DNA from 2 places in the Promicromonospora vindobonensis genome. Region 2 is predicted to be linked to the other one. Evidence: riboswitches for the same ligand, from Rfam matches in the RefSeq annotation. Region 2 holds a riboswitch; the other holds the start of a gene.
The links. A riboswitch is a leader RNA that binds a small molecule or an ion and turns the genes downstream of it on or off. The one in region 2 is predicted to bind cyclic di-AMP.
Positions count from the first base shown of each region.

Region 1: it holds a riboswitch for cyclic di-AMP, as region 2 does, so the genes downstream of both, ACFS27_RS11220 (C40 family peptidase) here and ACFS27_RS04685 (C40 family peptidase) in region 2, are expected to answer to the same signal.

Region 1 covers NZ_JBHUOG010000001.1:2,480,790-2,484,019, forward strand. The annotation lists gene ACFS27_RS11215 (TrkH family potassium uptake protein) at 1-388, opposite strand, end outside; gene ACFS27_RS11220 (C40 family peptidase) at 606-1,307, opposite strand; cyclic di-AMP (ydaO/yuaA leader) riboswitch at 1,355-1,552, opposite strand; gene ACFS27_RS11225 (hypothetical protein) at 1,920-2,612, shown strand; gene ACFS27_RS11230 (S8 family serine peptidase) at 2,757-3,230, shown strand, end outside.
Region 2 covers NZ_JBHUOG010000001.1:983,817-987,046, reverse strand. The annotation lists gene ACFS27_RS04690 (NAD(P)-dependent oxidoreductase) at 33-1,010, opposite strand; gene ACFS27_RS04685 (C40 family peptidase) at 1,120-2,034, opposite strand; cyclic di-AMP (ydaO/yuaA leader) riboswitch at 2,036-2,203, opposite strand; gene ACFS27_RS04680 (phytoene desaturase family protein) at 2,344-3,230, shown strand, end outside.

The sequences.
Region 1 (3,230 bases), 1.5 Mb from region 2:
CGAGGCTCACCGTCCGGGTCGACGCCGCGGCGACCAGCCGCGAGCTCAGGTCGAGGCGTCGTGAGACCAGGACACCGAGCAGCGAGGCGACGGTCATGACCCCGAGTCCGCCGATCTGGATGAGCACCAGGATCACCGCCTCGCCGAACCCGGACCAGAACACCGGGGTGTCCGTGACGATCAGCCCGGTGACACACACGGCCGAGGTCGCGGTGAACAGGGCCTCCATGAACGTGGCCGACTCGCCGGACGCAGCGATCGGGAGCAGCAGGAGCAGCGTGCCGACAGCTATGGCACCGACGAAGCCGGCGATCACGAGCTGGCCAGGGCGGCGCCGTAGTGCAACACCCCGCCCGCCCTCACGACCCGCGGGGCTGCTGAACCGCATCTGGCTACCGTCGGCTTTCGTTCGTCGTACGTCACGGTGGCGTACCGGCGCCGTGTGACGCCCGGCGGCAACGTTAGCCCGTGATCGACGCGGGAACGCGGAAGGCGCCGCCTCCGGCGTCGGGCGGGAACCCGGCGCGGAGGCGACGCCTCGCGATGAACTGCTGGTCCTGCGGCTGACGTCCTCAGGCTGAGGACTTACGGCTCAGGCCAAAACTTCAGACGACGCGGATGAACGTCGGGCTGTTCTGCCACATCTCCGTGTAGCGCACCGGCATGCCGGCGGCCCAGGCCTCGATGATCATGCCGTCGCCCGCGTAGAGAGCCACGTGGCCGGGCGTCCAGACGATGTCGCCGGGCTCCGGGTACGTGACCTGGTAGCCGGAGCTGAGCATCGCGCCGGACGAGTGCGGCAGGCCCACGCCGAGCTGCGCGTACACGTACTGGATCAGGCCAGAGCAGTCCATGCCCTCGGCCGGCGAGTTACCGCCCAGCACGTACGTGATGCCCAGGTAGTTGAAGGCGATGTTGATGGCCTGCTGGCCGACCGGCACCGGGTCCGGTGCGTCGACCGAGACGACGGCAGGGCCTTCGCCCTCCTCGCCGCCCTTCTTGCCGTCGGCGTCCGACGAGGTGCCAAGGGCTTCCATCTCGGTCGGCATCATTGCGTCGGCAGGGACGGTCACGGTGGGGGAGTTCACGACGGCCTGCTTGGCGACCGCGGTGAGGGAGTTCAGGTCGACCGAGTTGAGCTTGGCGGTCTTCACGTCGGTCTTGAGGTCCATCGCCGGGGCTGCGTGAGCCGTCGTCGCGATGGTGGAGATCAGGACGCCACCTGCTGCTGCGGCGATAGCACCACGGCGGGCGACGGTGCCGGCGTTCTCGGTGGCGGTACGAGCGAGGATGGTCAGCGGTGTCATGGCCGGGCGGCTGTCACGATGCCGTCCGCGAAGGGAGTTCGTCACCTAAATGTCTCCTGTACCGCCTGCGAGGTCAGCTGTCGGGTTCGGGTAGGAGTACACACCCGGCCGCACGGCTACTGGGGGGTTTCCGTCCGGCTTCACCCCGAGGACGACGATCCTGCTGTCGCCCGGGAAGTGGGTCCCCCGCTCCTGTCTCGAACGTCTGGTCATGAACCGGTGACAGGATTCGGCGTCCGGCTCACGACTCCCACCGTTGCGGGGGAGCAGAAGTCAAAGTACACACGTTCACGGGAAAAGTCACGATCGGGTTACGCATTACGGTCTGACCCCACGAAGACGCAGATTTACGTCGTTCCGGTCTTCAGCGGTTATGACCGACATCACATACATCCGCTACCGTTCGGCGGCATGGCCGAAAGTGCGTACCGCATCTCCGCCTGGTGGGTGCTTCTCATCAGTGCCGTCGCATGGTGGGTCTGCGGCTTCTTGCCGTGGCTTCTTCAGGCGTTATACGAGGTCACAGGCATTTCGGAAGGGTCGAGCCGGGGCGGCTCCACCTTTCTGCCCCTCCCCTTCACGGCCGACGACGCCGTGGTCGGTCTGGTCATCATGGCCCTGATCGGAGGGCTCCTCGGCGGGGTCACGGCGGGCCTCCCGGCCTCGGGGCGGGCGGGTGCCGGTGCTGCGATCACGGGCACCTTCCTCGCCATGGCAGGCACGGGGGGCGCCTCCTGGTGGATCGCGATGCGCGGGAGCGTGCCCGGTGACGCCGCGCCGCTCGGGATGCTCGTGATCGCCGGCGCCGCCGGCTCCGTCGGGCTCGGTGCCGGCCTCCTGACGGCGCTCGGCCCGGCAGCCCTGCGGGGTCTCGCGCTCGCCCTGCCGGTGGTGCTCCTCGACGGCTGGCTCTGGGGGCTCCTCCCGGGCAACCCGGTGTCCCCGACGGGTACGTGGTGGCTCTTCGCGGTGGCGCTGGGCATCGCGTTCGGCCTCGCCGTGGACAGCAAGCCCATCGAGCTCCTCGGCTGGCTGCCCGCCGCAGGGGTCGTCTGGGTCCTGCAGGCCGCCGGTCCGGCCCTCCTGGCCGTGCAGGACAACATCTGGCCCGGCTCGGCGATCACCGAGGACCCGTGGTCCGCTGCGGGCATCGTCTGGAACGAGCTTGCCGCTGCCGCCATCGTGTCCGACGGTCACCAGCTCGGCGCCTGGGTGGTCGCCCTGTTGCTCGGAGCGGCGATCGCGGCACTCCGGCTCTCCAGGGAGGCCACGGACGAGGGTGAGCTCTCCGAGGCCTGGGCCTGACCGGCGATCGGCACCACTACTGATTGCGATTGTGTAAATTTCACCCGCTACGAGCCATCTGCCCTGTTCTGCGCCTGTCCGGTACCCCTAGGTTTGGCCCGGTTCGGGGGTAATCCAGCCCCTGTGCAAACAATGGGGGCTTATATGGACAGGAAGTCAGTCGTCGGCGTCGCCACCTCCGCGGTGCTCGCCGTGGCAGCGCTCGTCGCGGTGGCGCCGGGTGCGCAGGCCGCAACCAGTGACCCCCTCCGGGACAAGCAGTGGGGCCTGGACCAGATCAACGCCGAGGCCGCCTGGGCGGCCAGCACCGGCGACGGCGCCGTGGTGGCAGTGGTCGACACAGGTGTCGACTTCGACCAGCCGGACCTGGCGGGCCAGCTTCTTCCGGGCGCCACCTTCGCGGGCTGTGCCGAGGTCCGCCCGTGCGGCGAAGGGGACTTCCGGGGCCCCGACGGCAGGAATGACGGGGACGAGCACGGCACGCACGTGGCAGGCATCGTCGCCGCCGCGGCAGACAACGGCATCGGGGTCGCGGGGGTGGCGCCGGGCGCCAAGGTGCTCCCGGTCAAGGTGCTCGAGGCGGGCTCCGGCTCGTCGCAGGACATCGCGGACGGCATT
Region 2 (3,230 bases):
GCCGCAACCGTCGCGCTCACAACGAAGAGGGGCTAGCGCGGGGTTACGTTGCGGAGGGGGGCGCCCGCCCGCCAGGCCGTGAGCTGTTCGGCCAGGAAGCGCGCCGCGCCGCGCGGCCGCCCGCCCGCCACGTGCGGCGTGAGGATCAGGTTCGGGACGTCCCAGAGCGGGGACTCCGTCGGCAGGGGCTCCGTCTCCATGACGTCGAGCGCCGCGCCCGCGAGCCGCCCGGACCGCAGAGCGTCCGCGAGGGCCTCCTCGTCGACCGTCGCCCCTCGGCCGACGTTGACGAACCGCGCCGACGGCGGCAGCAGGCCCAGCAGCCGGTCACCCAGGATGTGCCGGGTGGCTGGGACGGCCGGCAGCAGGGAGACGAGGAGGTCGGTCTCGGCCAGCAGCGCGTCCAGGCCCTCCGGGCCCACCACCGGGTACCCGGAGCGTTCTCCCGCACGCGAGGCGACGCCGGTGACCTGCGCGCCGAGTGCGGTCAGCAGGGGAGCCAGCCGCAGAGCGATCGACCCGAAGCCCCAGATCGTCACCCGTGCGCCGTCGAGCGTGTACTCCCTGCCGGTGACCGGGTCCGCCTGGGCGAACGCGATCTCCTTCGCCCAGTGGTGCTCCCGCTGCGCGGCCAGCGACTCGTCGATGCGCCGGACCGACGCGAGGATCAGCGCGAGGGTGTGCTCGGTGACGGTGTCGTCGTGCAGCGACTGGCCGGACGAGATGACGACATCGGGGCCGAACCCGGCGCCCAGCGCGACGTCCGGCCCGGCCGAGAGGGTCTGCACCCAGCGCAGGCCGGTCAGCCGACGGGCGGCGTCGGCGAGCACCTTCGGCGGGTTGGACCAGGTGACCAGCACCTCGGCGTCCGCGTGCTCCTCGGGGATCGGGTCGTTCATCGCGTACGTGGCGACGACGTCGGCGCCGCCGGGCGCGAAGGAGGCTCCACCGTCGGGCAGGCGGGACGGGAAGTCGAGGTCGAAGGGCACGTCCGGTACGAGGATCTTCACGCCCGGGACGTTACCCGACCCGGCCCGGCGGACGAGCACGGGGTGTGTCCAGCCGGAAGTCCGGCTGGACACACCCCGTGCTCGGTCTGGAGGGTGCTGCGCGAAGCGGTCAGCCCGTTACGCGGATGAACACCGCGTTGTCCTGCCACATCTCGCCGTACTGCACGGGGGTGCCCTGCTGCTGGGCCTCCACGACCATGCCGTTGCCTGCGTAGAGGGAGACGTGGCCGGGCGTCCATACGATGTCGCCCGGCTGGGCCTCTGCGGCGGAGACCTGGTAGCCGACGGTCGACATGGCGCTCGAGCTGTGCGGGAGGCTGATCCCGAGCTGGCCGTAGACGTACTGGATGAGTCCGGAGCAGTCGAAGCCGCTGGGGGAGGCTCCGCCCCACACGTAGGGCACACCCACGTACTCGAGGGCCAGGTTGACGGCCTGCTGGCCGAGGCCGGACGCGTCGGCGACGGTCTCGACGACGGATTCCGCCTCGGCCGCTGCTTCGGCTTCCGCGGCGGCCGCGGCTGCGGCCTCGGCCTCTGCGGCCGCCTCAGCCTCTGCCTGGGCCTTCGCCTCGGCCTCTGCCTTGGCACGCGCCTCGGCCTCCGCCTTCGCCTTGGCCTCGGCGATGCCGGCCTCGGTCTCGGCGTACGGCGTCACCGACACCCGTCCGCGCTCGGCCCAGAAGTCGGCGTCCTGCGTGACCTTGACCTTGGTGACGAGGTTCTCGGCGAAGCCGGCCCGCGTCGTGGAGTCGACGGTGTTGCTGACCGGCGTCGCGTTGGCGAGCGTGGTCTGGGTGTGCGTCTCGGCGGGCGCGGTGTGGGCGGTCTGGGTGAAGACCGACGCCAGCATGCCGGACGTGACGACCGCGATGGCGCCGGTGCGGGCGGCATTCTCGGCGGCGGTCTGGGTCAGTGCGGTGAAAGGAGTGAGCGCGGGGCCGTCGGCGCGATGCCTGCCCCGGCTGTTGGAACGGTTTGCCTGGTCGTCCGCCCAGTCATGGGTACGGTCGGTGAGTACGGTCACCAGTGATCTCCTCGGACGCCTACGAAGTGAGCTGTCGGGTTCGGATGGGGAGAGCGATCACCCGGCCCCCCACGAGGAGGCTTCACCCCAAGGACACTCACGTGCCCGGCTTACTTGGTTCCCCCGCCCCTGTCACGTCGTAGCTGCTCAGATCCGGTGACAGGGCTCGGCGTCCGGACCAGGACCCCACCGTTACTGGCGAGGTGACATGACCGTACCCGCCCGTCGCGCGAATGTCACGATTAGGTCACATACCAACTTGTGATGGAACCTCCCTGTTAATCACTGCCCCATGGGACTATGACGGGCATGCCCGCTTCCACGCGTTCCCGGTACGACGTCGTCGTCGTCGGCGGAGGTCACAACGGACTCACCGCGGCGGCCTACGCGGCCCGCGGCGGCCGCTCCGTCCTGGTCCTCGAACGAGCGGACCACGTGGGCGGCGCCGCCGTCTCGGCCCGCCCGTTCGCCGGCGTGGACGCGCGGCTGTCGCGCTACTCCTACCTCGTCTCGCTCCTGCCGCGCCGCGTGGTCGAGGAGCTCGGCCTCCCCATCACGCTCAAGCGCCGGCGCTGGTCCTCCTACACGCCGGTGGCCGACGGCGGCCTGCTCGTCGACAGCCAGGACGACGCCGCCACGCGCGCCTCGTTCCGCCGGTTGACCGGTGCGGACGCCGACTTCGAGGCGTGGGGGCGCTTCTACGCCATGACCGCGGAGGTGGCCCGCCTGCTCGCACCGACACTCACCGAACCCTTGCTCCCACGCTCGGTGGTCCGGGACCGGGTGGTCGACGGCGTGGGGGAGGAAGCCTGGCGCGCCCTCTTCGAGGAACCCCTCGGCGACGTGCTGCGCCGCACCTTCGCCGACGACGTCGTGCGCGGCGTCGCGGCCACCGACGGCCTGATCGGCACGTTCGCCGACGTCGACGAGCCGTCCCTGCGACAGAACCGCTGCTTTCTCTACCACGTCATCGGCAACGGGACCGGCGACTGGGACGTCCCGGTGGGTGGCATGGGCGCCGTCTCCGGCGCACTGCGCGACGCCGCAGCGGCCGCCGGCGCGACGATCGTCACCTCGGCGACCGTCACAGCGGTGGACCCCGGCACCTCGGGCGCCGACGTCACCTGGACCGACGCCGACGGGCGCACCAGAGGCGTCACGGCCGGGCACGTGCTCGCCGGCTGCGCCCCGGCGGA